DNA from 3 places in the Streptomyces sp. R-74717 genome. Region 2 is predicted to be linked to each of the others. Evidence: riboswitches for the same ligand, from Rfam matches in the RefSeq annotation. Region 2 holds a riboswitch; each other region holds the start of a gene.

What was found. Region 2 has a riboswitch for cobalamin ahead of NRF20_RS31390 (prenyltransferase/squalene oxidase repeat-containing protein). Riboswitches for the same ligand answer to the same signal wherever they lie in the genome.
Region 1: linked by a shared signal. The riboswitch ahead of NRF20_RS15920 (ribonucleoside-diphosphate reductase subunit alpha) and the one ahead of NRF20_RS31390 (prenyltransferase/squalene oxidase repeat-containing protein) in region 2 are both predicted to bind cobalamin.
Region 3: linked by a shared signal. The riboswitch ahead of NRF20_RS34060 (cobalamin biosynthesis protein) and the one ahead of NRF20_RS31390 (prenyltransferase/squalene oxidase repeat-containing protein) in region 2 are both predicted to bind cobalamin.

Annotation. Positions count from the first base shown of each region.
Region 1 covers NZ_CP102361.1:3,553,560-3,563,941, forward strand. Annotated here, with positions in the region: gene mctP (monocarboxylate uptake permease MctP) at 1-902, shown strand, start outside; cobalamin riboswitch at 1,054-1,195, shown strand; gene NRF20_RS15920 (ribonucleoside-diphosphate reductase subunit alpha) at 1,333-3,744, shown strand; gene NRF20_RS15925 (ribonucleotide-diphosphate reductase subunit beta) at 3,744-4,763, shown strand; gene NRF20_RS15930 (hypothetical protein) at 4,760-4,972, opposite strand; gene NRF20_RS15935 (GlxA family transcriptional regulator) at 5,054-6,028, shown strand; gene NRF20_RS15940 (D-Ala-D-Ala carboxypeptidase family metallohydrolase) at 6,092-6,784, opposite strand; gene def (peptide deformylase) at 6,999-7,637, opposite strand; gene NRF20_RS15950 (tetratricopeptide repeat protein) at 7,735-8,727, opposite strand; gene NRF20_RS15955 (HD-GYP domain-containing protein) at 8,819-10,111, opposite strand; gene NRF20_RS15960 (HD-GYP domain-containing protein) at 10,108-10,382, opposite strand, start outside.
Region 2 covers NZ_CP102361.1:6,841,736-6,852,117, reverse strand. Annotated here, with positions in the region: gene NRF20_RS31420 (3-hydroxybutyrate dehydrogenase) at 1-111, opposite strand, end outside; partial or broken gene NRF20_RS31415 (aldo/keto reductase) at 220-477, opposite strand; gene NRF20_RS31410 (hypothetical protein) at 596-1,177, shown strand; gene NRF20_RS31405 (ferredoxin) at 1,314-1,547, opposite strand; gene NRF20_RS31400 (aldehyde dehydrogenase) at 1,547-3,007, opposite strand; gene NRF20_RS31395 (MBL fold metallo-hydrolase) at 3,277-4,356, shown strand; cobalamin riboswitch at 4,427-4,562, shown strand; gene NRF20_RS31390 (prenyltransferase/squalene oxidase repeat-containing protein) at 4,672-5,946, shown strand; gene NRF20_RS31385 (SCO2322 family protein) at 5,943-6,626, shown strand; gene NRF20_RS31380 (energy-coupling factor transporter transmembrane component T) at 6,623-7,777, shown strand; gene NRF20_RS31375 (ABC transporter ATP-binding protein) at 7,774-9,492, shown strand; gene NRF20_RS31370 (ECF transporter S component) at 9,489-10,307, shown strand; partial or broken gene NRF20_RS31365 (transglycosylase SLT domain-containing protein) at 10,366-10,382, shown strand, end outside.
Region 3 covers NZ_CP102361.1:7,434,727-7,445,108, forward strand. Annotated here, with positions in the region: gene NRF20_RS34055 (cobyric acid synthase) at 1-772, opposite strand, end outside; gene NRF20_RS34060 (cobalamin biosynthesis protein) at 769-1,782, opposite strand; cobalamin riboswitch at 1,927-2,058, opposite strand; gene NRF20_RS34065 (hypothetical protein) at 2,231-2,461, opposite strand; gene NRF20_RS34070 (anion permease) at 2,497-3,762, opposite strand; gene NRF20_RS34075 (class II aldolase/adducin family protein) at 4,025-4,684, shown strand; gene NRF20_RS34080 (alpha/beta hydrolase) at 4,809-5,936, shown strand; gene NRF20_RS34085 (hypothetical protein) at 6,123-7,433, shown strand; gene NRF20_RS34090 (VOC family protein) at 7,491-7,904, opposite strand; gene NRF20_RS34095 (neutral zinc metallopeptidase) at 8,037-8,927, opposite strand; gene NRF20_RS34100 (ABC-F family ATP-binding cassette domain-containing protein) at 9,196-10,382, shown strand, end outside.

The DNA.
Region 1 (10,382 bases), 3.3 Mb from region 2:
GCGCGCTCGCGCCGGGTGAAGCGGGCCAATGGGGTTACGCCACACTGGCGCTGGGCTCGGCGCTGGCGCTCTTCATGTATCCGCACTCGATCACGGCGACGCTCTCCAGCCGCAGCCGCAATGTGATCCGGCGCAACACCACGATCCTGCCGCTGTACTCGCTGATGCTGGGCCTGCTGGCGCTGCTCGGTTTCATGGCGATCGCCGCCGGGATCAAGGTGGACAACGGGCAGTTGGCCATCCCCCAGCTGTTCGAGAACATGTTCCCCGACTGGTTCGCGGGGGTCGCGTTCGCCGCCATCGGAATCGGGGCTCTGGTGCCCGCCGCGATCATGTCGATCGCCGCGGCGAACCTCTTCACCCGCAACATCTACAAGGACTTCCTCAGGCCGGACGCGACCCCGGAACAGGAGACCAAGGTCTCCAAGCTGGTGTCGCTGCTGGTGAAGGTCGGCGCGCTCGCCTTCGTCCTCACCATGGACAAGACGGTCGCGATCAACTTCCAGCTGCTCGGTGGGATCTGGATCCTCCAGACGATGCCGGCCCTGGTCGGCGGCCTGTTCACCCGCTGGTTCCACCGCTGGGCACTGCTCGCGGGCTGGGCGGTCGGCATGGTGTACGGGACGGTGGCCGCGTACGGGGTCGCCAGCCCGACCCAGGCGCACTTCGGCGGGTCGTCCAAGGAGATCCCGGGCATCGGCGAGATCGGCTACATCGGCCTGACCGCGTTCGTGCTGAACGTGGTGGTGACGGTGGTGCTCACCTTCGTTCTGAACGCCGTGAAGGCACCCGCCGGGATCGACGAGACCTCCCCGGCCGACTACACGGCCGACGCGGGCGACCCGAGCGTCCAAGCGGAGCTCCCGCCGGCCACGGCGGGGGCCCCGGGCGGCGGCCACTGACGACCGCTCCCACGGCCGGACGACGGCCCGTCGCGCCCCTTCAGCGGGGCGTGGCGGGCCGTCCGTCTGCTCCGGCAGGGGATCTCACGGCTTGTCCCGTCGGCTCGACTTCTGTTGCGCGACACAACATGTGGGGGCCGTCCCATCCAGCGGCCCCCACATGTATGCTCGTGCTCGCTGTCGCCGCAGGGAAATCCGGTGCGAATCCGGAACTGTCCCGCAACGGTGTATTCGGTGCGCTTTTGCGCACCCTCAGGTAAGTCCGAGGGCCTGCCGACAGCGCATCCGGCTCGACCGAACCGGATGCCAGACGTCCGGGCCTCGCGGATGGGCCGGTGGACGCCGTGATGAGTGCTGCCCGACGCGGGCCCACCTCTGCCCGGCTGCCCCGCTCCCCGCCGGCCCCGAGCCGAGCGAGGGAGAGCACCACGTGACCATCGCGCCAGCCGATCCGGCTTCAGTCGCCGTGTCCGAAGCGGCCGAGTCCGAGGGAACCGCACACGACGGACCGGGAACCGCACTGCTGCGGACCCTGACCGACCTCACCGTCGATCTGCCCGACACCGACCCCGGTCGCGTCGCCGCCGCCGCGCTGCGCGGCCGTAACGCCCGGTCGGACGAGGCGGAGTTGCGCTCGCTGGCCACGGAGGCCGCCGCGGGGCTGATCTCCGAGGACCCCGCCTACTCCCGGCTCGCGGCCAGGCTGCTGACCCGCACCATCGCGGACGAGGCGGCGGGCCAGGGCGCGGTGTCCTTCTCCGCCTCGGTGGCCGTCGGGCACCGAGAGGGCCTGATCGCGGACCGCACCGCCGAGTTCGTCGCGCTGCACGCGGCCGCGCTCGACGCACTGGTGGAGGGTTCGCTGACCGACGGCGCCGACGACCGTTTCGGTTACTTCGGGCTGCGGACGCTGTACAGCCGCTATCTGCTGCGTCACCCGCACACCCGCCAGGTCATCGAGACGCCGCAGCACTTCATGCTGCGCGTCGCGGCCGGGCTCGCCGAGGACGACTCGAAGCGCGCCCTGGACGAAGTCGCGGCGCTGTACGGGCTGATGAGCCGGCTCGACTACCTGCCGTCCTCGCCGACCCTGTTCAACTCCGGCACCCGGCATCCGCAGATGTCCTCCTGCTATCTGCTGGACTCCCCGCTCGACGAGCTCGACTCGATCTACGACCGCTATCACCAGGTGGCACGGCTCTCCAAGCACGCGGGCGGCATCGGCCTCTCGTACTCCCGCATCCGCGCCCGCGGTTCGCTGATCCGCGGCACCAACGGGCACTCCAACGGCATCGTGCCGTTCCTGAAGACGCTCGACGCCTCGGTCGCCGCCGTGAACCAGGGCGGCCGCCGCAAGGGCGCCGCCGCCGTCTACCTGGAGACATGGCACGCGGACATCGAGGAGTTCCTGGAGCTGCGCGACAACACGGGTGAGGACCAGCGGCGTACGCACAACCTCAACCTGGCGCACTGGATCCCGGACGAGTTCATGCGCCGGGTCGACGCGGACGGCGACTGGTCGCTGTTCTCACCCGCCGATGTGCCCGAGCTGGTCGACCTGTGGGGCGACGAGTTCGACGCCGCGTACCGGGCAGCCGAGGCCAAGGGGCTGGCCCGCAAGGCGATGCCGGCCCGTGAGCTGTACGGCCGGATGATGCGTACCCTCGCGCAGACCGGCCAGGGCTGGATGACGTTCAAGGACGCCTCCAACCGGACCGCGAACCAGACCGCCGAGCCGGGCCGCGTCGTCCACTCGTCGAATCTGTGCACCGAGATCCTCGAAGTCACCGATGACGGCGAGACGGCCGTCTGCAACCTGGGCTCGGTCAACCTCGGTGCGTTCGTCGCCGACGGTGGCATCGACTGGGAGCGGCTGGACGCGACTGTCCGCACGGCCGTGACCTTCCTGGACCGGGTCGTCGACATCAACTTCTACCCGACCGAGCAGGCCGGCCGGTCCAATGCGAAGTGGCGCCCCGTCGGCCTGGGTGCGATGGGTCTGCAGGACGTCTTCTTCCAGCTGCGGCTGCCGTTCGACTCCCCCGAGGCCCGCGCGCTCTCCACAAAGATCTCCGAGCGGATCATGCTCGCCGCCTACGAGGCGTCCTGCGAGCTCGCCGAGCGGTCCGGACCGCTGCCCGCCTGGTCCCAGACGCGTGCCGCGCGCGGTGTGCTGCACCCCGACCACTACGACACCGAGCTGAACTGGCCGGAGCGCTGGGACGCGCTGCGCGCCCGGGTCGCGAAGACCGGGATGCGCAACTCGCTGCTGCTCGCCATCGCGCCGACGGCGACGATCGCCTCGATCGCAGGGGTGTACGAGTGCATCGAGCCGCAGGTCTCCAACCTCTTCAAGCGCGAGACGCTCAGTGGCGAGTTCCTCCAGGTCAACGCATATCTGGTGGATGAACTGAAGCAGCTCGGCGTGTGGGACGCGCGGACCCGTGAGGCACTGCGCGAGGCGAGCGGTTCCGTGCAGGGCTTCGCCTGGATCCCGGAGGACGTACGGGCGCTGTACCGCACGGCGTGGGAGATCCCGCAGCGCGGTCTGATCGACATGGCAGCGGCCCGTACGCCGTTCCTCGACCAGAGCCAGTCGCTGAACCTGTTCATGGAGACGCCGACGATCGGCAAGCTCTCCTCGATGTACGCGTACGCCTGGAAGCAGGGGCTGAAGACGACGTACTACCTGCGCTCGCGCCCGGCGACCCGGATCGCCCGTGCGGCCTCCGGCCAGGCCTCGGCCGCCGCCCCCATTCCCGTGCAGCAGGCCCAGGCTCCCGACGCGGACGCGATCGCCTGCTCCCTCGAAAACCCCGAGTCCTGCGAGGCCTGCCAGTAATGAGCTCCACCAACTCCGAGAAGAACCTGCTCGACCCGGGCTTCGAACTGACTCTGCGGCCCATGCGCTACCCGGACTTCTACGAGCGCTACCGCGACGCGATCAAGAACACCTGGACGGTGGAGGAGGTCGACCTCCACTCCGACGTCGCCGACCTCGCCAAGCTTTCCCCCGGCGAGCAGCACATGATCGGCCGGCTCGTCGCGTTCTTCGCGACGGGTGACTCGATCGTCTCCAACAATCTCGTGCTGACGCTGTACAAGCACATCAACTCCCCCGAGGCGCGGCTGTATCTGTCGCGGCAGCTCTTCGAGGAGGCCGTGCACGTCCAGTTCTATCTGACGCTGCTCGACACGTATCTGCCCGATCCGGACGACCGTGCCGCCGCGTTCGACGCGGTCGAGGAGATTCCGTCGATCCGTGAGAAGGCGCAGTTCTGCTTCAAGTGGATGGATTCGGTCGAGAAGATCGAGCGACTGGAGACGAAGGCCGACCGCCGTCGCTTCCTGCTGAACCTGATCTGCTTCGCGGCGTGCATCGAGGGGCTGTTCTTCTACGGCGCGTTCGCGTACGTCTACTGGTTCCGCTCGCGGGGTCTGCTGCACGGTCTCGCCACGGGCACCAACTGGGTGTTCCGTGACGAGACGATGCACATGAACTTCGCGTTCGAGGTCGTGGACACCGTCCGCAAGGAGGAGCCGGACCTCTTCGACGACGAGCTCCAGCAGCAGGTCGCCGACATGCTGAAGGAGGCTGTCGACGCGGAGCTGCAGTTCGGCCGGGATCTGTGCGGCGACGGGCTGCCGGGCATGAACACCGAGTCCATGCGCCAGTACCTGGAGTGCGTGGCCGACCAGCGGCTCACCCGGCTGGGCTTCCCGGCCGTCTACGGCTCCGAGAACCCGTTCTCGTTCATGGAGCTGCAGGGCGTGCAGGAGCTGACTAACTTCTTCGAGCGCCGGCCGTCCGCCTACCAGGTGGCGGTGGAGGGCTCGGTCGCCTTCGACGACGACTTCTAGATCCTGGCCCAGCTTCTGAGGTAGGGGCGCCGCGCATCCGTCACCGGCTGCGCGGCATCCGCCGTTTCCGGTGGCGCGTCCCCCCGTTCCCGTTCCGCTTCCCGCAGCTCGCGGTCGATGCGGCGCTCCCGGGCGAGCCCGGCGAGGGTGGGCAGCAGAAAGAGGGCGATGAGTGCAGCTATGGCCAGGACGTTCAGGAATGTGTTCATGCCTCTACTCTCGTCCGCACGGACGGATTGCGGCAGTGGCAGGACTGTCATAGAGCATCGAATTACTGCCACACTTGCTCCATGCTGAAGAATGTCGCCGCCCTGCTGCTCGACGAGGTCCACCCCTTCGAACTGGGTGTGCTGTGCGAGGTCTTCGGCCTCGACCGCAGCGACGAGGGCCTGCCGGTCCACGATTTCGCCGTGGTCTCCGCCGAGGGCCCGGTGCTGCGGACCCATGCCGGGTTCACCATCAGTACGCCGCACGGACTCGACCGTCTGGACGAGGCCGATCTCATCGCCGTGCCGGCCGGCAGCCACTTCATCCGGCGGGACTACCCCGAAGAGGTCCTCGACGCCCTGCGCCGGGCGGTGGGCCGGGGGGCACGCGTGCTGAGCGTCTGCTCCGGCGCATATGTGCTCGGCGCGGCCGGACTGCTGGACGGGCGCCGCTGCACCACCCACTGGCGCCACGCCTCGGAGCTGGCCCGCCGCTTCCCGCGGGCCGTCGTCGAACCCGATGTGCTGTACGTGGACGAGGGCCCGGTCATCACATCGGCGGGCACGGCGGCCGGGATCGACGCCTGTCTGCATCTGGTCCGGCAGGCGTACGGCCCCGATGTCGCCAACGCGATCGCCCGCCGCATGGTGGTGCCGCCGCACCGGGACGGTGGGCAGGCGCAGTACATCAAGCGGCCGCTGCCCCGCACCCGGTGCGACACGGTCGGCGAGACGCTGGTCTGGATGGAGCGCCACCTCGATCAGGAGATGACCGTCGAACAGCTCGCCGTACAGGCACACATGTCGCCGCGCACCTTCGCCCGTCGCTTCCAGCAGGAGACGGGTACCACTCCGTACCGCTGGCTGCTCCGCCAGCGGGTGCTGCTGGCACAGCATCTGCTGGAGACATCCGATGAAACGGTGGACACCATCGCCGGTCGCACCGGCTTCGGAAATGCCGCCGCGCTGCGCCATCAGTTCGTACGATCGTTGGGCACGACGCCGAATGCATACCGTCGAACCTTCCGCGGCCCGAGCGCGATGACCGAAGTAGCCTGACGCGGAGCACGGAAGGGCCCCGTACGCCGGTTCGGACGGACCGGCGTACGGGGCCCTCGTGTGTCAGATGCCGCAGTTCGGCGCCGACCAGAAGTGGCTGGGGCCCTGGTTGACGTGGACGTGGTCGCCGTGGTCCGGGTAGCCCGGGCCGAGGATCCCGTTGAAGCCGTGGTTGCGGGCCTCCTTGGCGAGGGTGCACAGGGCGTGCGGTCCGGCGCCGAGGTCGGCCGCGTCCCCGTACAGATGACGGCTGTTGGACGCGCCGCCGACCGCACTGTTGCAGGAGGTGGAGCGGAAGCCGCTGGTGATCCGGATCGACTGGTCACCGAGCGCGTGCCGCAGCGCTTCCAGCTTCCACATGGTGCTCAGGGCGTTGGCCTTCGCCGTGCCCGCCGCGACGGCACCACCCGCCCAGGTCGTGTTGCACTGGTTGTGCTCGGCGTACGTGAAGTGGATCGGGGTGCAGTCGTTGTCCTGGAGCTCATAGATCCTGGCCTGGGTGGCCGGGCCCGCGATGCCGTCGGCGGCGAGGCCGTAGGCGGCCTGGAAGCGCTTGACGGCGGCGGTGGTGGCCGGTCCGTAGGAGCCGTCGACGGCGAGCACGGAGTTGTAGCCGGGGTAGCCGGCCACCCGTATCTGGAGCTGGACGACGTCATTGCCGGTGGCGCCGGGGGACAGTGTGCGGGTCCAGGTGTAGCAGCCGTCGGCCTGTGCGGTGCCGGCGGTCACCACGGCCCCACCCAAGGCGAAAGCCATGGTCATGACAAGACCCAGCAGGAGTTGTGCGGTGCGTCTGAGCTGAGGGGGCTCCCCACCACGACGGAGATGTGGTGAGAGAGCTTGTCGGACTGGTCGACGCGCGTCAACTGCACACGGACAAACGACAGTTGACGATCCACCCAGGGACGGAAACGGCGGGCCCGGCCGCCCTCGCAAGGGAGACCGGGCCCGCCCGGTGGCAACCGGATGCTCAGTCGTTCGGCACGGTCTCGTAGCGCGGCGTGTTCTCCGCCATCTGCCGCAGCGCATCCTTGCGGTCCCGCTTGGAGAGCCGGTCGATGTACAGGTAGCCGTACAGGTGGTCCGTCTCGTGCTGGAGGCAGCGGGCGAAGTAGCCGTTGCCGCGGATCTTGACCGGGTTGCCCTTGGCGTCCTGCCCGCGGACCACCGCGTAGTCCGGGCGGGCCAGCGAGGCGTACGCCGTCGGGACGGAGAGGCAGCCCTCGTTGGAGTCGTCCAGGACCCGGTCCTCGGGCGCCAGCTCTTCCAGCACCGGGTTGCAGACGGCGCCCACGTGCCGCACACCGTCGTCGTCCGGGCAGTCGTAGACGAAGACCTTCAGGTCGACGCCGATCTGGTTGGCAGCAAGGCCCACGCCCTCCGCCGTCCGCTGGCTCGCGAACATGTCGTCGATCAGCCGGCCCAGCTCGTCGTCGAACTCGGTGACGTCCTTGCACTCCTTGTGCAGCACCGGGTTGCCCACGACCGTGATCGGACGGGAGGTGCCGCGCTCACGATGTGCCGCCTCGCGCGCCTCACAGTCCTCGGTGTCCACGACGAAACCTTCGTCGTCGACGCTGATCTGCTCGTCCGTCTCCTGCTGCGCCATGTCCGCCGTACGCCTTCCTCAAAACCTGAAACCCGGACATCCGATGGACCGGGGCCCGGGCACCGCGATCGGTGCCCGTACAGCCTACGGGCACCGATCAGCAGACTTCTTCGAGATCCCGCCACTCACGGCTGTCCGGGCTGTCCGCCACCCAGCCGTCCAGCAGTCCGCGCACCAGTCCGGCCGGTGCCGCTATCCCGCACTCGCGCTCGGGCACCCACAGCTCACCGGCGGTGCGGTGCCCCAGCGGACCCGGATGACCCGGCTCACTGTGGTCGTGCGGGTCCAGGTGCTCGCCGTAGCCCTCGTCGCTCTCCATCCGGCTCTCCGAGCAGGCCCGGCAGAGCAGCCGCACGGAGGACGACCAGTCCTCGGCGGCGAATCCGGCGTCGGATGCCAGCTGCTCCAGGGCGTCCCGGTCCGCCTCGGTGGCCGCTTCGAGCAGCACGACCCAGGTGGGTACGGGGGACGGCGCCCACAGCTCGATCTCGTCGAAGACGGGGTACGAGGGTCCGGCCGCGGTGACCCGCTCCCCGTGCGGCACGCCGTCGTGCAGGACGACCTCGCCCCAGCGGCGGCCGGACGACGGCAGCGGGATGGAGAGCACTTCCATCCGGGCCGGATCGAGCCTGCGGCCCCAGACGACCTCGGCCTCGCCCTCCGGCGACAGCCGTACCGCGGCGCTGCCCAGCTCCATGCCGACCGGTTCGCTGTTGGCCGCCGAGGTGTACTGGCCCGCGCCCGGCACCTTGAGGCCGTACGCCTGCCAGGACCGGCGCGCCAGCGGCCAGTCCTGCAGTGCGGTGGCGGCGATCCCGACGTTCCACCAGTCGGGAGCACCGGATTCCTTGTCGAGCAGCGCGACGGCCCTCAGGCCGGCAGCTCTCGCCTGTTCCCAGTCATGCCGGAATTTGTGCAGCAACGCCAGGTTGAACCACGACTCGGAGAGCCAGGGTTCCAGGTCCGCCGCACGTGTCAGCAGCGCGCCCGCGTCCTCGTACCGGCCGTCGCCGATCAGCGTGAACGCGCGGTCCGTGGCCTGCCGCCAAGACGCGGAGGGCCGATGCCGTACCTTCCCGAAGATCCTCACGATTCCCGCCTGTCCCGACTGGACACCCTCGTTTTCCGCTCCTCTTCGCATCCAACCATGCCGGGCCGGACACCCGCTCATTACCCATGGGTTACCCAGGCAGGACGGGGGCCAGACCGCCCCGGGCCAGGACCCTGGCCAGTGATTCCACGACCTCGGGCTGATAGTCGTGGCCGGTACCGAGCCTGAGTTGTTCCAGCGCACCCAGCGGCCCGATGAGACTTTCCCCGGAGAGGTCGTCGTATGCGTTGACGGCCCTGACGATCCTGGCGGACAACGGCTGCTCGCGATAGGGGTCGGCCTGCCGTTCCACCACGACGGCGACCTCGGTGTCCACCCCGGTCTGCCGGACCACGGCCCCTCCGAGCAGCGCGATGCGTCGCTGCTCGGCGGCGGGCAGGGTGGCTGTCGCCCCCTCCGGGACCGGGTCGACGAGGGAGAGCTGGCCGATGTCGTGCATCAGGGCCGCGTACTCCAGCACGGTCAGATCGCTCCCGGAGAGCCCCAGCTCACGTCCGACGGCCGTGCAGAGCACCGCGACCCTGCGGGCATGCCCGTGCGGGGTGTATCCGGCAATCTCGGTGGACCGGGCGAGCGAGGTGATCGTCTGCCGGTAGGTGGTGCGCACGGCGACGAACCGGCGGAACGAGACCTGGGTCAGCAGCAGCGGTAGACACAGGACGGGCAGCGCCCACAGCCCCGCGACGGCGACCCCGAGGGCCATCACGACCCCGGTCGCGCAGACCGCCGACCCGATGCCGATCAGGGCGCGCAGCTCGTCGTGGAGCAGCGGCCCGTATGGGAGGGGGGTACCTCCCATGCTCTTGAAGCCATGGGGGACGGTGCGCGAGCGCAGCAGCAGGGCGGCGAGCACAGCGTCGCACAGGGCGGTCAGGACGAGGGACAGGAGCATGAAGAGCACGTAGTACGGGCCTTCGCCGAACCAGTCCGCGGTGCGGTCGGAGTTGTACATCGGCTGGAAGCACACGGCGGCGAAGGCGACGGTCAGGATACGGCGAGCCACCTGGTCGGGCGCGGGTCCGCTGCCGCGTGCCACATGGGGCACACAGGCGACGAGCTGTGCCGCGACGAGTACGGCTACCACCTGGAGGACGCCGTGGGTGGTGGGGGCGCCGCCGCTGCCGCCGAGGAGTGCGTACGCGAGTGCTCCGGCGGCTCCGAGCGGCGCGGGCTCGCGCTCGCCGGGAAGCGCACCCCAGCGGGCCAGTTCACCGACAGTGATGAGCACCCCGAAGGCGAGGGCGTGTCCGGGTTCGTGGACACCGTCCCAGAGGGTGTGGCCGAGCCCGGCGACGGCAAGCATCGCAGCTGCGCCGCGGACGGCGAGGACGACGGGGGGCAAGCGCGTCCCGGCCCGGGTCATCGGCGACGGTCCGCGGACGGCTGCAGACCGGGGGTGCCGGGGCCGTCCGGCGGTCGAGGACGAACCAGCCCCCGGACGGCTCCGGCGCCCCCGCCCGCCGTCCCCTCCCTCCGCGGTCGCCACATCGCCTCGTCCGCCGTCACCACCGCCGTCGCCGCCGACCACCCGTGCCGGCCCACCGCCCGCACCAGCGCCCGCACCATCTGCGGATCGAACTGCGTACCCGCACACCGCTTCAGCTCTTCCAGCGCCGCGGGCACCGGTCTCCCCC
Region 2 (10,382 bases):
GGCGAGGAGCCGGTCCGCGGTCGACGGCGAGGGACCTGCGGCGGGCGGCGGGACGGTGGGCGGGGCGGCCTGTGGGGCGGGCCCGTGCTCCGGGCTCTGAGGAGTCTCCATGGTCGTCACCGTAAGGAGACCGAAGCCCCCGTCACACGGGGTCGGTGCACACACCGTCGCACGTCGGCATGGTGGCGGCGTACATGGTGCGGGTCCGGTCCCGGGCCGTCAGCGGGCCGCATCCAGCGCCGCCCGCTGCTCCGCGGCCGGCTCCAGGTCCACCGCGGCCAGGCTCTCGTCCAGCTGCGCGACCGAGGAGGCGCCGACCAGCGGGACGAACGGAACCTGGCCGCCGATGAGCCAGGCCAGGACCACCTGGTTGACGGTCGCCCCGGTCTCCTCGGCCACCGCCCGAAGCGCCGCCTGCCGGGCGGTGGTGCCCGGGTGGTCGAACTCCGGGCCCAGCGGCTTGTCCGCACGGACGTAGCAGCGGGTGCACGGCCTGAGACCACGCCTCTTTGATCATCAGGCTCTGCAAGCGCACCGGTTGGCCCTCACAGGCCGCGTGATGGAATAGCAGACCCTGAGCGAGGTGGGAGAAGCAGTGACGGACCGTAAAAGATCTCTTGTACGGGCAAGCGCGCTCCTGCTGGCGGCAACTGTGGCCACCGGCTGCGCGATCAGACCCGCTGCCGACGTGAAGGCCGAGGCCTCAAAGACCCCCGAGATTCACACTGACACCGAGCCGCTGGCCAAGCGCCTACCGAAGCTCGGTCGGATCGTCTCGGCGCACTGGCAGCAGAAGGCCCCCGGCGCGGACAGCCGAGTGCCCGGCCCCACGGACTACTACATCAGCGCCCTCATGAAGCTCGACCCCGGCTCGGTGGCCGTCCTGACGGCGTCCACGCAGATGCAGCCGGCGGTCGTCGGGGCCGAGCCCGAAGGCATCTCCATTCCCGCCGAACTCGCCGATTTCGCACCGGCGGGGGCGCAGTGGGTCCACAGCAGAGTGCTCGACGAGACCTTGGTGCGCGCCGACTCCGCCCAGCTCTACTTCGACCCGGCCTCGGACACCGTGTACCTCTCCGCCGCCAACGTGCACCTGCCGAACGCCGTCACGGTCCACGTCGGCCCGGACGGCAACCAGGTGACCATCACGCCCACGCCACCGGCACCCACGCCATGAACGGCCTCCAGCACCAGGCCACGCCTCTCTCCGGGGGCTTCCCCTGAGTCGTGGACACGACATCGACTGTCGCCCCGTTCCCGGTGTCGGACACGGATCGACTTCCGACCGTCGCCGCCCCCGTCCGCTCCTGCGCCTACTCCTCCGGCGGGAAGACGACCTCCCCCGATCCGGTCAGCGTGATCGTGATCGCCTCGACCGGGCATCCCTCGGCCGCGGCGAGGACCTTCTCGTTGGCGTCGGTCTCCGGGGCTGCCGGGTGGGACTGCCGGGCGGAATCCAGCGCGAATCCGCCCGGGGCATGGTTCACGCACATCCCGGAGCCGATGCAGACCCCTCGGTCGACCTCCACGGCCCAGCGGTCCCTCATCACGCCCCCTCGTATCCGGCCGGCAGATGGATCATCTTGTGCTCGAAGAACTCGGCGTATCCCTCGGGGCCGAACTCCCGTCCCAGACCGGAGTTCTTGTAGCCGCCGAACGGGCCGAGCATGTCGAGGCTGAAGGTGTTCACGCTGTACGTGCCCGTCCTGACCCGGCGGGCGATGTCGATGCCGCGTTCGGTGTCGGCGGTCCAGACGCTGCCGCTGAGCCCGTAGTCGGAGTCGTTGGCGATCCGTACGGCCTCGGCCTCGTCGCCGTACGGCAGGAGGCAGATGACGGGGCCGAAGATCTCCTCGCGGGCGATGCGCATGGAGTTGTCGACGTCGCCGAAGAGGGTCGGCTCGACGTACCAGCCCCGTTCCTGGGACGCCGGACGACCGCCGCCGGTAAGGATCTTGGCGCCCTCGTCCTGGCCGATCCGGATGTAGTCGAGCGAGCGCCGCTGCTGGCGCTGCGCGACGAGGGGGCCGAGTTCGGTGGCGGGGTCGAGCGGGTCGCCGACCTTCAGCGCACCCGCCGCGGCGGCGAACGCCTCGGCCATCTCGTCGTAGCGGGAGCGCGGGACGAGGATGCGGGTCTGGGCCACGCACGCCTGGCCGTTGATCATCCAGGCGAAGGGGACGATGCCCGCGACGGCCGCGTCCAGATCGGCGTCGGGGAGGATCACGGCGGCGGACTTCCCGCCCAGCTCCAGCGTGACGCGGGTGAGGTTGCGGGAGGCGACCTCCATCACCCGGCGCCCCGCGGCCACGGACCCGGTGAACGACACCTTGTCGACGCCCGGATGCCCGACCAGGTACTCGCTGACCTCACGGTCGGCCGGAAGGATCGACAGCACCCCCTCCGGCAGCCCGGCCTCGGCGGCGATCTCGGCCAGGATGTAGGCGTCCAGCGGGGATTCGGGCGAGACCTTGAGCACGGCGGAGCAGCCGGCCAGCAGCGCGGGCGCGAGCTTGGCGGCGGCGGTGAACTGCGGAACGTTCCACGGCACCACGGCCGCGACCACTCCCACCGGCTCCCGGCGCACCAGCAGCGGCCCGAGCACCCCGTCCCGCCGCTCCTCGTACGGGAAGCCGCGGGCGACGGTGATCGCCGCGTCCCACACCATCATCGCGGCAAGCGCCTGCACCATGACACCGGACGTGTACGGGGTGCCGTTCTCCGAGCTGATGACCCGGGCGATCTCCTCGTACCGCACGGCGAACGCGTCCTTGATCCGGGTGATCACCTCGATCCGCTCGTCGAGGGACGCCCGCGGCCAGGGCCCCTCGTCGAAGGCCCGCCGGGCGGCGGCGACAGCCCGGTCCACGTCCCCCTCGCAGGCGTGCGGCACCCGTCCGATGACCTGTTCGGTGTGCGGGGAGATGACCTCGATGACATCCCGGCCCAGCGGATCGACCAACTCCCCGCCGATGAACAGTTTTCCGTGTTCGACAAGCTCGGTCATGGCTGCTGCCTCCCGCGACCCGGCACGATACCTGACTCTGTGTCAGAACTGATACCAGTTCCAGTTCCAGGAGTCCACGGCTGCGACAGCGCCCACCCGGGCCGTCGGCCGATCGGTCCGGGCCGCCGCCCGACCGAGGAGGGTCCTCGAACGAATAGATGGTCGACTGGGGCTACTACTGAAACAAGTTCTCGTTACAGTGGGCGCGGTGCACCGCACAGCCGTACGTCCGGTACGCCGACCAGGCCGCGGAGAGAGATGGGGAGCCCATGACGCAGGTGACCGACCACGGCGGAGGCGTACACAGCATCAAGGTCCCCATCCCTGACAATCCGCTCGGCCACACTCTTGTGCATGTTCTCGACACCGATCGCGGACCGGTCCTGATCGATACGGGCTGGGACGATCCGGAGGCGTGGGACACGCTCACCGACGGGCTCGCCGCCACCGGTGTGGATATCGGCGACATCCACGGTGTGGTCATCACCCACCATCACCCGGACCACCACGGCCTCTCCGGGCAGGTGCGCGAGGCGTCCGGGGCCTGGATCGCCATGCATGCGGCGGACACCGCGATCGTGCGGCGGACCCGTGAGTCCCGGCCGGGCACCTGGCTGACGTATCTCTCGGCGAAGCTCAGCGCGGTCGGTGCACCCGAGGAGCATCTCGCGCCGTTGCGGGCGGCCGCGGCCGAGAGGGGCCGGATGCGCACGCTGCCCGGGCTGCGGGCTGCGCTTCCGGACCGGGAGATCGTTCCCGGTGAACTCCTCGGTCTGGCAGGCCGCAAGCTGCGGGCCATCTGGACGCCGGGGCACACGCCCGGCCATGTCTGCCTGCACCTGGAGGAGGAGCATCCGAGGAATCTGCCGGGCCGTGGCCGGCTCTTCTCCGGGGATCATCTGCTGCCGGGGATCAGCCCGCACATCGGGCTGTACGAGGACCGGGACGACGCCACGGTCACCGACCCTTCCCCAAGCTCTCAGCTGCGTTCGAGCAGGGGAGACCCCCTTGGCGACTACCTCGACTCGTTGGAGCACATCGGCAGGCTCGGGGTCGCCGAGGTGCTGCCCGCCCATCAGTACGCGTTCGCGGATGCCGCAGGCCGCGTCCAGGAACTCCTGGACCATCACGAGGAGCGGCTGACCGGCCTGCTCAAACTGCTGGCCGCCCCGCTGACGCCGTGGCAGCTGGCCGAGCGGATGGAGTGGAACCGGCCCTGGGCGCAGATCCCGCACGGCTCGCGGAGCATCGCCGTCTCGGAGGCGGAGGCGCATCTGCGGCGGCTGGTGAAGCTGGGGCGCGCGGAGGCGGTGGCGGGGAGCGAGCCGGTGATGTACATCGCGGTGTGACGGGGCTCCCGCCCCGGCGGGAGGGAGGACGGGCGTCGGCGCTCCTCCCGGCTCGGAGGCCGTCCGAACCCGCCCGGTAGAGTGTGCGAGTCGTCATCATGCCCGTTCAGGGGGAAGCCGGTGCAAATCCGGCACTGACCACGCAGCCGTGAACCGTCGTAGGAGACGGTGAGTCGGAATGCCCTGTCCGCGGTCGTGACCGGCTCGCACCACCGGAACCCCGGTGGTCGGCACCGTCGAGGTATACGGAGCCGGAGCCTGGTGCGTGAGCGTGCCTGTGCCCGGTTCCCCCCCGCAGGAGAGGCCCCGCCCGCCATGACCGTACGCCGCAGCGCAGCAACGCTCGCCGTCACCGCCACCGTGCTCTGTGCGGCCGCTGCCCCGGTCGCGGTCGCAGCGCCGTCCCCGTCGCCCTCGCCGTCCGTCGCACTGCCTTCCGGGCTGTACGGGACGAAGGACCCCACGTACGACGGTGTCTGGCGGCAGTCGCTGGCCTTCCTCGCCCAGCGGGTCGAGGGCGTCACGCCCGCCACGAAGTCGGTGGACTGGCTGATCGCCCAGCAGTGCGGCAACGGCGCCTACGCCGCGTACCGGCCCGATGTCTCCCAGCCGTGCGCCGAGAAGACCGTGCTGGACACCAATGCCACCGCGGCCGCCGTCCAGGCGCTCGTCGAGGTGGGCGGGCACCGGGACATCGTGAACAACTCTGTGCGCTGGCTGAAGTCCGTACAGAACGAGGACGGCGGCTGGGGTTACACCGCGGGCAGCCCCAGTGACGCCAACTCCACCTCGCTGGTGATCGGCGCCCTTGCCCGGCAGGGCCAGCGGATCGGGGACATCACGACCCCGGGCGGCAAGACCCCCTACGACGCACTGCTGGGGCTCGCGATCCCGTGCGGCGGCAAGGACGGCGGCGCCTTCGCCTACCAGCCCGACAAGGCCGGGAAGCTCGCCGCCAACGCGGACGCCACCGCGGCCGCCGTGCTCGGCACGATGGGCAAGGGCCTGGCCGTCGGGGACAACGCCGCGGTCAAGGCGCCCAACTGCCACCCGGGGTCCGGTCTCACGCCCGAGCAGGCCGCCCAGAACGGCGCCCACTTCCTCGCGGACACCCTCGCGACCAGCGGTCACCTCAACCTGGCGCCGATGCCCGGCGCCGCCGACTCCACCCCGCAGCCCGACTTCGGCAACACCGCGGACGCGGTCGTCGCGCTGTCGGCCGCGGGCCACCAGGACAAGGCGGCCAAGGCCGTGACCTGGCTGAAGAAGAACTCCGCGGCCTGGGCCGAGCAGAACGGTCCCGCCGCCTACGCGCAGCTCGCCCTCGCCGCCCACGCGACCGGTGCCGACGCCCGCGACTTCGGCGGCGTCAACCTGATCGACAAGCTGAACGCGACCGGTCCCGCCCCCGCGGCCGTCACGACGCCCGACCCGTCCGCCGACACCGGGTACGTGGCCACGGAGAAGGACCAGGTCCACAGCGGGGACGACGTGATCGGCGGCGTGTGGTGGTACGTCGGCATCGGCCTCGTCGTCGGTGCGGGCGCCGGCTTCCTGATCAGCGGCCGCCGGAAGAACCAGCAGCTGTGAGGCGGGCGGGAAGGGCCGCCGCTCTCCTGGTGATCCTGGGCGCCGTCCTGGCCGTGCTCGGCGCGGGGACGGCTCAGGCGGCCGGGTACCGGTACTGGTCGTTCTGGGAGGGCTCCGGCACCGGCTGGACGTATGCCACCCAGGGCCCGTCCCTGGTCCGGCCGGACGACGGCGCGGTGCAGGGCTTCCGGTTCTCGGTGAGCGAGGACTCCCAGGACTCGGCGAAGCCGCGCCGCTCCCCCGGCTTTACGGAGATCTGCGCGGACACCCCGGCCGAGGACGGCACCAAGCGGGTCGCGCTGGTCATCGACCCGGGCACGGCGGCGGACGCCCCGGCCGGCGAGACTCCGCCCGCGCTGCGCACCGCGTGCGCACGGGTCGCCCCGGACGCGAGCACCGCGGAGGCGCTCGCCTCGGTGGCCAAACCGCTGCGCTACAGCAGCGACGCGCTGCTCTGTGCCATATCCGGCTATCCGGCCTCGGGCTGCGGCGAACAGGTCTCGGACGACGGTCACCAGGCGCCTGCCGCGTCCGCATCCGCGTCCCCGGCCGATTCCGCCGCCGACGGGGACTCCGGCGGCTCCGGCGGCGGACCGTCCGTCGGGGTGCTGGTCGGGGCCGGTGCCGTTCTTCTCCTCGGCACAGCCGCAGTCGTGCAGGCCCGCCGCCGCCGCGGATGACCGCCTCGACCACCCGCCCGGCCCGGCCGCGCCGCCCACTGCGCGCCCCCGGGGCGACCCGGAGCAACGCCCTGCCCGCCGGGGCCTGGTGGCTGTGGGCGCTCGGCCTCGCCACCGCCGCGTCCCGGACCACCAATCCACTGCTGCTCGGCCTGTTGGTGGGGGTGGCGGGCTATGTGGTCGCGGCGCGCCGTACGGATGCGCCGTGGGCCCGTTCGTACGGAGCGTTCATCAGGATCGGGCTGTTCGTCGTCGGTGTGCGGCTGGTCTTCTCCGTCTTTCTCGGTTCGCCGATCCCCGGTACGCATACGGTGTTCACACTCCCCGAAGTGCCGCTGCCCGACTGGGCGAAGGGTGTCAGGATCGGTGGCCGGGTCACCGCCGAACAGCTGGTCTTCGCGCTGTACGACGGGGCGAAGCTGGCCACCTTGCTGATCTGCGTCGGTGCGGCGAACTCGCTCGCCAACCCGGCCCGGCTGCTGAAGTCGCTGCCGGGTGCGCTGTACGAGGCGGGGGTCGCCGTCGTCGTCACGATGACGTTCGCGCCGAACATGGTCGCCGATGTGGTGCGGCTGCGCACCGCGCGGCGGCTGCGGGGCCGTCCGACCGGTGGCATCAAGGCGGTCCTCCAGATCGGACTGCCGGTCCTGGAGGGCGCGTTGGAGCGGTCGGTCGCGGTGGCGGCCTCGATGGACGCGCGCGGATACGGGCGCACCGCACAGGTCCCGCCCGCCGTCCGGCACACCACGAACGTCCTCACGCTCGGCGGGCTGCTCGGGGTGTGCGCGGGTACGTACGGTCTGCTGGCCGCGCAGGGTGCGGTGTACGGCCTGCCGCTGCTGATCGCCGGGCTCGTCGCCGCGATGGCCGGGCTGCGGCTCGGCGGGGCCCGCTCGGTCCGTACCCGCTACCGGCCCGACCGGTGGGGTGTGCGCGCCTGGCTGGTGGCGGGTTCGGGGGTCGCCGTGGCCGTGGCGATGATCTGGGCGGGCGGTGTCGACGGGGAGGCGCTGCACCCCGGGGTCGTACCGCTGGTCGCACCGGTGCTTCCGTTGTGGCCCGCGGCGGCGGTGCTGATCGGGCTGCTGCCCGCGGTGGTGGCGCCCGTGCCGCCCCCGGTGGGCGCCCCGAACTCCAAGGAGAGCCAGTGATCCGGTTCGAGCACGTCTCGGTGCAGTACGAGGGGACGGAGCGCCCCACCCTCTCCGGGGTCGATCTGACCATTCCCGAGGGCGAGTTGGTACTGCTCGTCGGTCCGTCCGGGGTCGGGAAGTCGACGCTGCTGGGCGCCGTGTCCGGTCTCGTACCGCACTTCACCGGCGGCACGCTGAGCGGCCGGGTCACGGTCGACGGCCGTGACACGCGTACTCACAAACCACGCGAACTCGCCGATCTGGTCGGCACGGTGGGCCAGGACCCGCTCTCCCACTTCGTCACCGACACGGTCGAGGACGAGCTGGCGTACGGGATGGAGTCGCTGGGCCTCGCCCCCGATGTGATGCGGCGGCGGGTCGAGGAGACCCTCGATCTGCTGGGCCTGGCCGGGCTGCGCGACCGGCCGATCGCCACGCTCTCCGGCGGGCAGCAGCAGCGGGTGGCGATCGGCTCGGTCCTCACCCCGCACCCGAAGGTCCTGGTCCTCGACGAGCCGACGTCCGCGCTGGACCCGGCGGCGGCCGAGGAGGTCCTCGCCGTGCTGCAACGGCTGGTGCACGACCTCGGTACGACGGTCCTGATGGCGGAGCACCGGCTGGAGCGGGTGGTGCAGTACGCGGACCAGGTCGTCCTGCTGCCGTCGCCGGGCGTCGCACCGGTCATGGGCGCGCCCGCGGACATCATGGCCGTCTCCCCGGTCCACCCGCCGGTCGTCGCGCTGGGCCGGCTGGCGGGGTGGGAGCCGCTGCCGCTCTCGGTCCGCGATGCCCGGCGCCGGGCGGCGGGCCTGCGCGAGCGGCTGGCGCAGGCACAGCCGCCCGCCCCGTCGCCCGCACCGGCCGGTGCAACCGTGGCCCCGCTGCCCGCCGCCCCCGCGCGGCGCGGCGCCCTCGCCCGGCTGCTGGGCCGCGGCGCACGGACCACCACCGCCGCTTCCGAGCCCGTCGCCGATGCCACGGCCCGGGTCGAGCGTCTCGGTGTACGGCGTGGGCGAGTCGAGGCGCTGCGCCGGGTGACGCTCACCGTCGCCGCCGGCGAGACCGTCGCCCTGATGGGCCGCAACGGTGCGGGCAAGTCCACCCTGCTGGCCGCGCTCGTCGGCATGGTCGAGCCCACCGCGGGCACCGTCCTCGTCGGGGGCCGGACCCCGCACCGTACGCAGCCGCGCGAGATGGTGCGCCGGGTCGGCCTCGTACCGCAGGAACCACGCGATCTGCTGTACGCGGACACGGTCGCCGCCGAGTGCGCCGCGGCCGACGCCGACGCGGGCGCCGCAGCGGGCAGCTGTCGGGCCCTGGTCTCCGAACTGCTGCCCGGTGTGCCGGACGACACACACCCCCGCGATCTCTCCGAGGGGCAGCGCCTCGCGCTCGCCCTGGCCGTCGTGCTCACCGCGAGGCCCCCGCTGCTGCTCCTGGACGAGCCGACCCGCGGGCTGGACTACGCGGCGAAGGCCCGACTGGTAGGGGTGCTGCGCACTCTCGCGGCCGAGGGGCATGCGATCGTCCTGGCCACGCACGATGTGGAACTCGCCGCCGAGCTGGCGCACCGGGTGGTGATACTCGCCGACGGGGAGAGCGTCGCGGACGGGGAGACCCGGCAGGTGGTGGTCTCCTCCCCGGCGTTCGCTCCGCAGACCGCGAAGATCCTCGCCCCGCAGGAGTGGCTGACCGTGACGCAGGTGCGCGGCGCGCTGGGAGCCACGTCATGAGCGGGCGCCGGACACGGCCGGTACGTCTCGGGCCGCGTGCGATCGCCGCGCTCGTCCTCGTCAGTGCGATCGGTGTGGTCGCGTTCGGCTGGCCGCTGCTGGCCGGTGCGGACTCCGGTCTGGCGCATTCCCAGGACGCGCCGTGGCTGTTCGCCGCGCTGCTGCCGCTGCTGGTCGGCGTGGTCGTCGCGATGATCGCGGACTCCGGTCTCGACGCGAAGGCGGTGGCGATGCTGGGGGTGCTGGCCGCGGTCGGCGCCGCGCTGCGCCCGCTGGGCGCGGGCACGGCGGGGCTGGAACCGATGTTCTTCCTGATGGTGCTGAGCGGCCGGGTGCTCGGGCCCGGCTTCGGCTTCGTGCTCGGCTCGGTGACGATGTTCGCGTCCGCGCTGCTCACCGGTGGGGTGGGCCCGTGGATGCCGTTCCAGATGCTGTCGATGGGCTGGTTCGCGATGGGCGCGGGCCTGCTGCCGGGCCCGGACCGGCTGCGCGGGCGGGCCGAGCTCCTGATGCTCGCGGCGTACGGGTTCGTGGCGTCGTTCGCGTACGGCACGGTGATGAACCTGTACGGCTGGACGATCGTGCCCGGACTCGGTTCGGGGATCTCCTTCCAGCCGGGTGACCCGCTGCCGGAGAACCTGGTCCGCTTCCTCGCGTACTGCATGGCCACTTCGCTCGGCTGGGACCTGGGCCGGGCCGTGCTCACCCTGGTGCTGACCCTCACCATCGGCGCGACGCTGCTGAAGGCGCTGCGCCGGGCCACCCGCCGCGCCGCCTTCGAGGCCCAGGTCACATTCGACGCCCCCGGCACGTGAGGCCTCCCACAGGGCCTTGATGCTCCACGAGGCGGGGTAGTAGCCGCACCCACTCGGCACGAACATCGTCCAGCA
Region 3 (10,382 bases), 590 kb from region 2:
CGACCGATTCGCGTACGGCTCCGCGCAGCGCTGTGCTGTTCTTGAAAGCGGGCCTCAGACCGTCCTCCTCGTCGATGCCGAGGCCGTGGGCGAAGGGCAGCACCCCGTAGGTCTGCCGCCCGGTGATCCCGCGCAGCATCTCCAGGCCGGGCTCCAGCAGCGACACGTCGCCGCGGAACTTGTTGACGAGGTAGCCGGCGATCAGCGACTGGTCCTCGGCGTCCAGCAGCGCCGTCGTACCGAAGAACGAGGCGAAGACGCCACCGCGGTCGATGTCGCCGACGACCACCACCGGGAAGCGTGCCGCCCGTGCGATGCCCATGTTCACAATGTCCGTGCGCCGCAGATTGATCTCGGCCGGACTGCCCGCCCCCTCGCAGATCACTGCGTCATACGTGCCCCGAAGCTGCTCCAGACAGTCCACGACCGTGCCGAGAAGCGCTTCCTGCCTGCCACCGTGGTAGCCGCGTGCACTCATCTCGCCCACCGGTCTGCCCATCAGGACGACCTGGCTGGAGCGGTCGCTACCGGGTTTGAGCAGGACCGGGTTCATCAGCGCGGTGGGCTCCACCCGGGCGGCCTGGGCCTGCATGGCCTGGGCGCGCCCGATCTCGGCACCCTCGCGGGTGACGAACGAGTTCAGCGACATGTTCTGCGCCTTGAAGGGCGCCACCTTCACGCCCTGGCGCACGAGCCAGCGGCAGATGCCCGCCGTGACGACGCTCTTGCCCGCGTCCGAGGTGGTTCCGGCGACCAGCAGCCCGCCGCTCATGTCCGTCTCCGTCCTGCGATCCGACGTCCTGTGACCTGAAGTCCTTCGGACCGAAGTCCTGCGATCCGTCGTGCGGCGAGGCCCGCACCCAGTCGTCCCGCCACACACACGCCGAGGGCCAGCGCACTCACTCGGCGCGACAGCCGTACCGCGCGTTCGATGTCCTCGGTCTCCACCGCCCGGCCCGTCTCCCCGTTGAGGACGGGGCGGTGTTCGATCCGGCCGCCGTACGCGAGGGTCCCGCCGAGCCGTACGCCGAGCGCACCCGCGAACGAGGCCTCCACCGGGCCCGCGTTGGGGCTCGGGTGCTTCGCCGCGTCGGCCCGCCACGCCCGTACCGCTCCACGTGGCCGCCCCCCGGCGGCCACGGCGAGCAGGGCTGTGAGCCGGGCGCCGGGCCAGCCCGCGAGGTCGTCGAGGCGGGCCGAGGCCCAGCCGTAGCGCCGGTGGCGGGGAGACTTGTGGCCGACCATGGCGTCGAGGGTGTTGGCGGCCCGGAAGCCGACGAGCCCGGGCACACCGGCCAGGGCACCCCACACCAGGGCGCCGACCACGGCGTCCGAGGTGTTCTCGGCCACGGACTCCACCACGGCGCGGGCGATCTGCGGTCCGTCGAGGGAGTACGGGTCGCGCCCGCACAGATGCGGCAGCCGCTCGCGGGCCGACTCGATGTCACCGGCGGCCAGGGCGCCGCCGATCGCCCGGGCCTCACGCCCCAGGGACGTACCGCCGACGACGGACCAGGTGGCGGCCGCGGTCAGTGCGACGGAGGCGGCGGGATGACGGCGTACGGCACGGGTGATCAGCGCGGCACCACCCGCAGCGCCTCCGGCGCAGACCAGGGTGTGCAGGGCGCCCCACCCGCGGTGGTCGCGCCACAGACGCCGTTCGACGCCCGCCGCGGCCCGCCCGAAGGCGGCGACCGGATGTCCCCTGCGGGGGTCACCGAGCAGCAGATCGCCGATCAGACCGGCCGTGGCGCCGTACGCGAAGACGCGGTCGGCACGCACGGCTCAACCGGCCGTTACGCCTCGAAGGACCTTCGTACAGGCGGCTCTCGTCGAGAGCGCCACAGCAACGGACGCACGGCAGCCAGGCATGGCGATATGTCCTCACTCAGGGTCCGCGCCCTGGTTCGACGTGACCGGCGACGAGAGTCTCCTGGCTCCCGGATCCGCAGTTCCCCCGGCCTTCCAACCCGCTCGCGCGTGCCGTGACTTCCGGTGTGGGGGACTGCTCCCCGGTGACAGTGGCGGGACCGCGCCGGATTCGCACCGGCTTCCTCTGCTGTCGCCGTAATTGGCTCCGGCAGTCCACCACGCTCCGCGAACGCCCGTCAACTTGCCGTTGACCTGCGACGGTGCAGTGTGCTGAGCCCCACATCGGGCCGGGCACACCACGACGGGCCGGACACACGAGGTGTGTCCGGCCCGACGAGGGGAGTGCGCGGAGGAGGGCTCAGGCGACGATCAGATAGATCCCGTACGCGACCGCCGCAGCGCACAGCGCGAAGCAGACGTAGGCGCCGGCGCGGGCCAGCAGCAGTGAGCCGCCGGAGCCGCCCTGCGCCGCCGGTTCGGGCTGCTTGGAGAGACCGACGATGCCCAGGGTGAAGAAACCCACCAGCGCGACGGTGACGACGAGGGAGACGCCGAAGACGGAGCCGAGGGCTGCCCAGTCGATGTTCATGCTGAATCCTTAGACGGCCTGCCTAGGCGGCTGGCCTAGACGGTGGCGGGTCGCGCCGGGTCCTGGGCGGTTCCGGCCGGAGCCGGAATGGTGGTCTTGAGGTCCTGGGCCGCTGCCTGGGCCACGGTGAGCGGCGGGCTGACGGCGGCGATGGCCGTGGTGACGATGCCCGCGGGCTCGGCTTCGCCGCCCGTCGGGGCGACATCGCCGTGGCCGACCGGCTTGCGGCGCGACACCAGCCAGATCGCCCCGGAGCCGACGACCAGCAGCGCCGCGACGACGACGACACCCCAGGTGCCCTGCTTGGTGAGGAGCTCCGCGCCCGCGCCGACCAGGCCCGCGGCCGGCAGTGTCAGACCCCAGGCGACGAACATCCGGGTGGCGGTGGACCAGCGGACCACGCCGCCCCGGCGGCCGAGGCCCGCGCCCATCACGGCGCCGGAGCAGGACTGGGTGGTGGAGAGGGAGAAGCCGAGGTGCGAGGAGGCCAGGATGACCGTGGCCGCACTGGTCTGGGCGGCGAAGCCCTGCGGCGGCTTGAGGTCGGTGAGGCCGCTGCCCATGGTGCGGATGATGCGCCAGCCGCCCAGGTAGGTGCCGAGTGCGATGGCCGTACCGGCACAGACGATGACCCAGACCGGCGGGTTGGAGCCGGGGTGCAGGACGCCACCGGTGACCAGGGCCAGGGTGATGATGCCCATGGTCTTCTGCGCGTCGTTGGTGCCGTGGGCGAGGGAGACCAGTCCGGCCGAGGCGATCTGGCCGGCGCGGTAGCCCTTGGCAGTGGCCTTCTCCTGGGCGTCGTTGCGGATCTTCCCGCCGATCCGGTACGTCAGCCTGGTGGCCAGCAGCGCGGCCAGACCGGCGACGATCGGGGCGGCGACCGCGGGGAGCAGCACCTTGGTGACGACGGTGCCGCCGTTGACCGACGACCAGCCCGCCGACATCACGGCCGCGCCGATCAGACCGCCGAACAGGGCGTGCGAGGAACTGGACGGCAGTCCGACCAGCCAGGTCAGCAGATTCCACAGGATGGCGCCGACGAGTGCCGCGAAGATGACTTCTGTCCGCAGCCCGTCCTCGTTGATGATCCCGCCGGAGATCGTCTTGGCGACCTCGACCGACAGGAACGCGCCGACGAGGTTGAGAACGGCGGACATGGCCACCGCTGTCTTCGGTCTGAGTGCACCGGTCGAGATGGTGGTCGCCATCGCGTTGGCGGTGTCATGGAAACCGTTCGTGAAATCGAACACTAGAGCTGTCACGATCACAATCGCGAGCAGCAGCGTGATGTGTTCCATTTACCCAGGCAATCGCTCGACGTCATTGGCACGTGGACCGTAGGCAACCTGGATGAACGGAAGGTGAACTGGGCAGGGCGCTACGGTGACTCCAACTGGAGTCGGTGCGTTCAGTTTGTCCCTCGCAGGGTGGTGTGGGCCGGGCGCAGGGTCGATTCGGGCCCGGTTCGCCCCCCGCCATCCCCTTTGTGAACTTCTCCGGATTGTGACTTGTCCCGCCGATCGCATGCCCGTTCACCTCCAGGGCTGACAGGATCTCCGCATGAGCGATCAGCAACGGGACGCGATCGAACGTGCCTGGGACGGTGTCGTCGCCACCGCCCGCAGGACGGCGGCGGACGGCCTCGTCGTCGGGACCTCGGGAAATGTGTCCGCACGGGTCGGCGGTACGGTCTTGGTCACCCCGAGCGCAGTGCCGTACGACCGGCTTCGCCCCGAGGACGCCGTCGGCGTCGATCTGGAAGGCAACCGCATCCTCGGCGAACTGGCCCCGACCAGCGAACTCCCGCTCCATCTCGCGGTCTACCGGAACAGCGACGCGGCAGCCGTCGTGCACACCCACGCGGTGCACGCCACGGCCGTCTCCACCCTGGTTCCCGAGGTCCCTTCGGTCCACTACGCCGCCGCCATGCTCGGGGGCCCCGTCCGGGTCGCGGCCTATGCGCGCTACGGGACCGAGGAGCTGGCGCAGAACATGCTCGCCGCTCTGCAGGGCCGTACGGGCTGCCTGCTCCAGAACCACGGAACCGTGACCTACGGAGCGACCCTGGACGAGGCGTACGACAGGACCGCCCAGCTGGAATGGCTCTGCCGGCTCTGGCTCACCGCAAGCTCCGTCCCCGGACACGCCCCGACCCTGCTCTCCCCGGCCCAGCTGCGCGACGTACAGGAGGCACTGAAGGGATACGGACAACCGGGCTGACCCGACCCCTGCCTGCCCCCGCTGTTCCGGCTGTCCCGTCCCATCCGTCCGTCCGGCCCCCGGCGGGGCACCGGACGGCCGCCGTCCACTGGCAGGGTGCGGCGCACCCCACGACACTGAAGCGGTGCGCCCGGCAACAGTCACGGCAGCAGCCGTCACCACGATTCTCGGCGTCGGTGCGGCAACGGTCGCGGCCGGCCGGTACGCCAGCGACGCCGCCCTCAGGGTGCCGTCCGGGCGACCGCTCCCCGCCGACCGCAGACTCACCGTGCACGCCACAGCGGCCGGGCAGGTCACCCTGACGCGCTCCTTCGCCGCCCTGCGGCCCGGTACGTACGGACTGGAGGGCGACGACGTCCACGCCGTCGTCGGCCCGGTGATCGAACACGCCCGCCACGCCCCCGACACCGTCGTCCGCAGACTGCAACGAGTCAACCGCGGCAGCCTGGAAACCGGCGCCGAGGTCCGCATCACCCCGCAGCTGCACAGCGGCGACCCCTCGTCGGCCCTCGGACTCGATCACATGGAAGTCGAGATCCCCGGCGAACTCGGCCCCCTGCCCGCCTGGTTCCTGCCCGGCCCCCGCGACACCTGGGTCATCACCGTGCACGGCCTCGGCACCACCAGGGAACACCCCATGAACGTCATGGAGTTCCTGCACGATCTGCGCCTTCCCGTGCTCGACCTGGCCTACCGCGGCGACGCCGGAGCCCCGCGTTCCCCGGACGGCCTCGCCCACCTCGGCGAGTCCGAATGGCGCGACCTGGACGCCGCGGTCCGCTTCGCCGTGCGGTACGGAGCCGAGAAGGTCGTCGTGCACGGCTGGTCCACCGGCGCCTCGATGGCGCTGCACGCGGCCGTCAACTCCGCGCTCCGCAACCGGATCTGCGGTCTCGTCCTCGACTCCCCGGTCCTGGACTGGGTCACCACACTGCGCGCACTGGCCGTCGCCCGCGGTGTCCCGACCGCACTGCTGCCGCTCGCCGTCCGCGCAGCCCAGGGGCAGACCGGGCTGCGCGGCGCCCGGCTCCTGGACGGCTCCCTCGCCACGGCGCTGCATGTCCCGACCCTGATCTTCCACGGCCCGGACGACACCCTGGCCCCCTGGCAGCCGTCCCGCGATCTCGCCGCCCGCCGCCCGGACCTGATCGCCCTGCGCGCCGTACCGCAGGCTCCGCATGCGGCGATGTGGAATGCCGACCCGGTCCACTACGAAGAGGCCCTGCGCCGCTTCCTCACCCCCCTGATGTGACCTGATGCGAGGGATCGGCCGATTGGTGCCGGACCCCGCCCGCCACCCCCTTCCACCGCGAATTCGGGTTCCGTTTGGGCTTTCGGCCCGTCAGGGGCAAGACTGCTCCCCGTGACGTCCCGTACCCCGCGCGACTCCAGGCTGCGACTTGTCCGCCCGCGACCCCTTGCCACCGCTCGCAAGGCCGTGACCACCCGGCGCACCAGGCCGGCTCCCCGCCCCCCGGAGGGCACCCCACCCAGGGCGGAACTGGCCCGCCAGGCCAGGACGGCCCTCGCCGACGCCGTACGGATCGCCCGCTGGGCAGCCGACGGCGCGATCCCCGGCGCGCCGCCCCTGGCCGCCCAGGCCCTCGAACGGGCCGCGACAGCCCTGGAGTTGTCCCCGGCCCAGGTGCGCTCCGGCTGGGACCGGGCCCGGCTCGCCGGTCTGGTCGAACTGCACGGCGACACCGCACGCCCCGGCTGGCGGCTGCGCGCCTGGGACCGCGACGACTCCGCCGTGCTCCGCGGCTGGGTGGCGCTCTTCGACGCCTGGTCGCTCGTCCACCCCGCGCCCGAGGGCATCGAGTCCACCGCGGTCGCGGAGGCCGTCGAGGCCGTGCCGCAGGTGCTCTCCCTCCTCCAGCTCTCGGCGGGCCCGGTCACCGTGCCCGCCCTCCTGGACCTTCTCGGTCAGCGTGTCGCGGAACTCCACGAGGAGCGCTGCGAGGTGCCGTACGGGCCGCAGGCGCCGCCCGCACCGGCCGAATCCGCCCCCGCGGCACACCCCGCAGCCCTGGTCGCCCTCCTTCTCGACTGGGCCCTCGAGGGACTGGCCGCCGTAGGCGCGCTCACCCTCGGCGCCGGACAGGCCACCCTCACCCCGCTCGGCAACTGGGCGGTCTGGGTCAAGCTGGAACAGATCTGCGTCGCGGCCCAGAGTCCGGCCGGGAACATCGAGCAGTCCGCCGCAGACATGCTGCTCGGCTGCGCCCGGCTCACCCCCGGCCCGGCCCGCGCCGAATACCGAGCCTGGCTCGCCGCCCGCCCCGTCGGCAGCGCCGTTGCCGAACTCCTCGGCGTCGCCCGCGGGGAGGACGCACTGCTGCGCGGACTCGCCTTCGAGGCGCTCCGGGTCGTCGGCGCACCCGCCGAGCCCGAGGTGCGCTCCGTCGTGGACGACCCCTCGCTGCGCCCCTACGCGCTGCTGTGGCTGGCCGAGTACGGCGGAACGGACCCCGAGGACGCCCAGGACGTCCTCAGCCGCGAGGAAGCCACCTGGCTCTGGGTCGACACCGCGGCGGCCGTCGCGGACCACGGCGAGACCGGACTGCTGGTCCGCCATCTCGACTCGGCCGTCCAGGGCACGGTGCCGGCGCTGCTGGACGAGGTACGGGCAGTCGGCCACCCGCGCACCGTGCAGGTCCTGGTGGCCCTGGCCGCCGCGCACCCGGACCCCGCGCTGGCCAAAGCGGTGCGCCGGGCCGCGTTCCAGGTGCACACGGGCGGTGCGTAGCCCGCGTGAGTCCGCGTCGGACGGGCTTGGCCCCAAGCCCGTCCGGCCGATCGCCCGTCAGTCCGCCGACCCCGGCGCGTACGTCCCGAAGCTCCATACATTGCCCTCCGCATCCCGCGCAATGAAGTCGCGGGAGCCGTAGTCCTGGTCCGTGGGCGGCATCAGGATCTCCACCCCGTACTCCACGGCCCGGGCGTGGTGCTCATCGACCTCGTCCACCACGACGTAGACACCGGCCGGGCCCGCGCCCTGCATCGCCTTGGCGAAGACACCCTCGCGGCCCTTGGAGCCCAGCATCACCCTGCCGTTGCCGCAGGACAGCTCCGCATGCAGCACCGCGCCGTTCTCGCCCTCGTACACCGCTTCCTCGGTGAAGCCGAGGCCCTCCGTCAGCGTTCTGATCGCGGCCTTCGCGTCGTCGTACAGAATCGTCGGATAGATCGTCGGAACGCCGGCCGGTGCGCCTGCCATCGCGCTCACCCCTTCTCGTACTCCCGTGACCTGCTTCTGTGATCTGCATCTCAGTCTTCCACCGGCCGCTGACAACGGCTCGACTCGGCTCGGGAGGCCCGGCTCGGACGGCCCGGCTGCCAACGGCCCGGCTCAGCGGAAGGTGTTGCAATCGGCCATGTCTCCGCTGCGGAAGCCGGTGGTGAACCACTGCTGCCGCTGCGCGGCCGAGCCGTGCGTCCAGGACTCAGGTGTGACCCGGCCCTGGAACCTCTCCTGGATCCGGTCGTCGCCGACAGCGGCCGCCGCGTCGAGTCCGTCCCGGATGTCCGCCTGTGTCAACGAGGTGATCAGCGGCCGCCCGGTCGATTCGTCGGGCGTGGTCGTCGCGTGATGCGCCCAGACCCCGGCGTAACAGTCCGCCTGCAGCTCCACCTTGACCGCGTTGCTGTTCGCACCGGTCTGCCCGTCCTGCGAGCGGCTCAGCGTTTCCATGAGGTCCTGCACATGGTGCCCGTACTCATGGGCGACGACGTACGCCTGGGCGAACGGGCCGCCGCTGGAGCCGAACTTCGTCCGCAGCTCGTCGAAGAAACCCAGGTCCAGATAGACCTGCCGGTCACCCGGGCAGTAGAACGGCCCGACCGCCGAGGTCGCGGAGCCGCACGGGGTGCCGACCCGGTCGGTGAACAGGACCGTCCGGGCATCCGTGTACGTCCCGCCGCGCCGCCGGAACTCCTGCCCCCAGTAGTCCTGCACGCTGTTGACCACCGCGACGATCCGGCAGTCCTCCCTGGTGTTCGCGTCCTGTCCGGTCCGGCAGGACTGCTGCACCTGCGCCGCCGAGGACGCGGTCGCCGTCGTGCCCGAGCCGCCGGACGACAGGCCGAGCTGATCGGGGCCGAGGCCGAAGAGCAGTCCCAGGATCAGTGCGAGGAGACCGGCGATGCCACCGCCCACGGTGGCCTTGCCGCCGGGGATGCGGCTGCCACGCACATCCTGGACCTCGGACGTGTCCAGATCGGCGTCGTCGTCGAACTGCATGGGCACCACCCTCTGCTCCGGCCGTGGTGGTCTCACCACCTCCGCCGAGTATTGGGTAGTTCACACCGTGATGCGCCTTTTTGGTCGCACGGTGGAGTGGAGCGGCAGCGCTGAGCGAGTTTTCGGCAAGTGCCGTGAGCGCATGCGGAAAAGCAGTTGCACACCGCCAGTAGAATGACCCGTATGGCAATTCTCCCTGTGCATTAGGCGGCGTCGAGACACCTCCGCCCTCGCCCCGTCCGCCGTCCATACGCCCTGGAGTTTTACCGTGATCACCGCTTCCGGCATCGAGCTGCGCGCCGGCGCCCGCATCCTCATCGAGTCCGCCTCCTTCCGTATCGCCAAGGGTGACCGCATCGGTCTCGTCGGCCGCAACGGAGCGGGCAAGACCACCCTCACCAAGTGCCTCGCAGGCGAGGGCAACCCCGCCGGCGGCACCATCGCCCGATCCGGCGAGGTGGGCTACCTCCCACAGGACCCGCGCACCGGCGACCTCGACGTACTCGCCCGCGACCGCATCCTCTCCGCCCGCGGTCTCGACGAGATCCTGCGCAAGATGCGCGAGAACGAGGAGCGGATGGCGAACGGCAAGGGCGCCACCCGTGAGAAGGCGATGAAGAAGTACGAGCGCCTGGAGACGGAGTTCCTCACCAAGGGCGGATATGCCGCCGAGGCCGAGGCCGCCACCATCGCCGCCGCGCTCAGCCTGCCCGACCGGGTGCTCGGACAGCCGCTCCACACACTCTCCGGCGGTCAGCGCCGCCGCGTCGAGCTGGCCCGCATCCTGTTCTCGGACGCCGACATCCTGCTGCTCGACGAGCCGACGAACCACCTCGACGCCGACTCGATCGTCTGGCTGCGCGACTACCTCAAGACCTACCGCGGCGGCTTCATCGTGATCTCCCACGATACCGAGCTCGTCGAGACGGTCGTCAACAAGGTCTTCTACCTCGACGCCAACCGCTCGCAGATCGACATCTACAACATGGGCTGGAAGCTCTACCAGCAGCAGCGCGAGTCCGACGAGAAGCGCCGCAAGCGCGAGCGGCAGAACGCCGAGAAGAAGGCCGCGGCCCTCAACTCGCAGGCCGACAAGATGCGCGCCAAGGCAACCAAGACCGTCGCCGCGCAGAACATGGCCAAGCGCGCCGAGCGGCTGCTCTCCGGTCTGGAGGCCGTCCGGGTCTCCGACAAGGTCGCCAAGCTGCGCTTCCCCGAGCCCGCGCCGTGCGGCAGGACCCCCCTGATGGCGGAGGGCCTCTCCAAGTCGTACGGCTCTCTCGAAATCTTCGCCGATGTGGATCTCGCCATCGACAAGGGCTCCCGGGTCGTCATCCTCGGCCTCAACGGTGCGGGCAAGACCACGCTGCTGCGGCTCCTCGGCGGTGCCGAGAGGCCCGACACCGGCGAGGTCATCGAGGGTCACGGGCTCAAGCTCGGCTACTACGCCCAGGA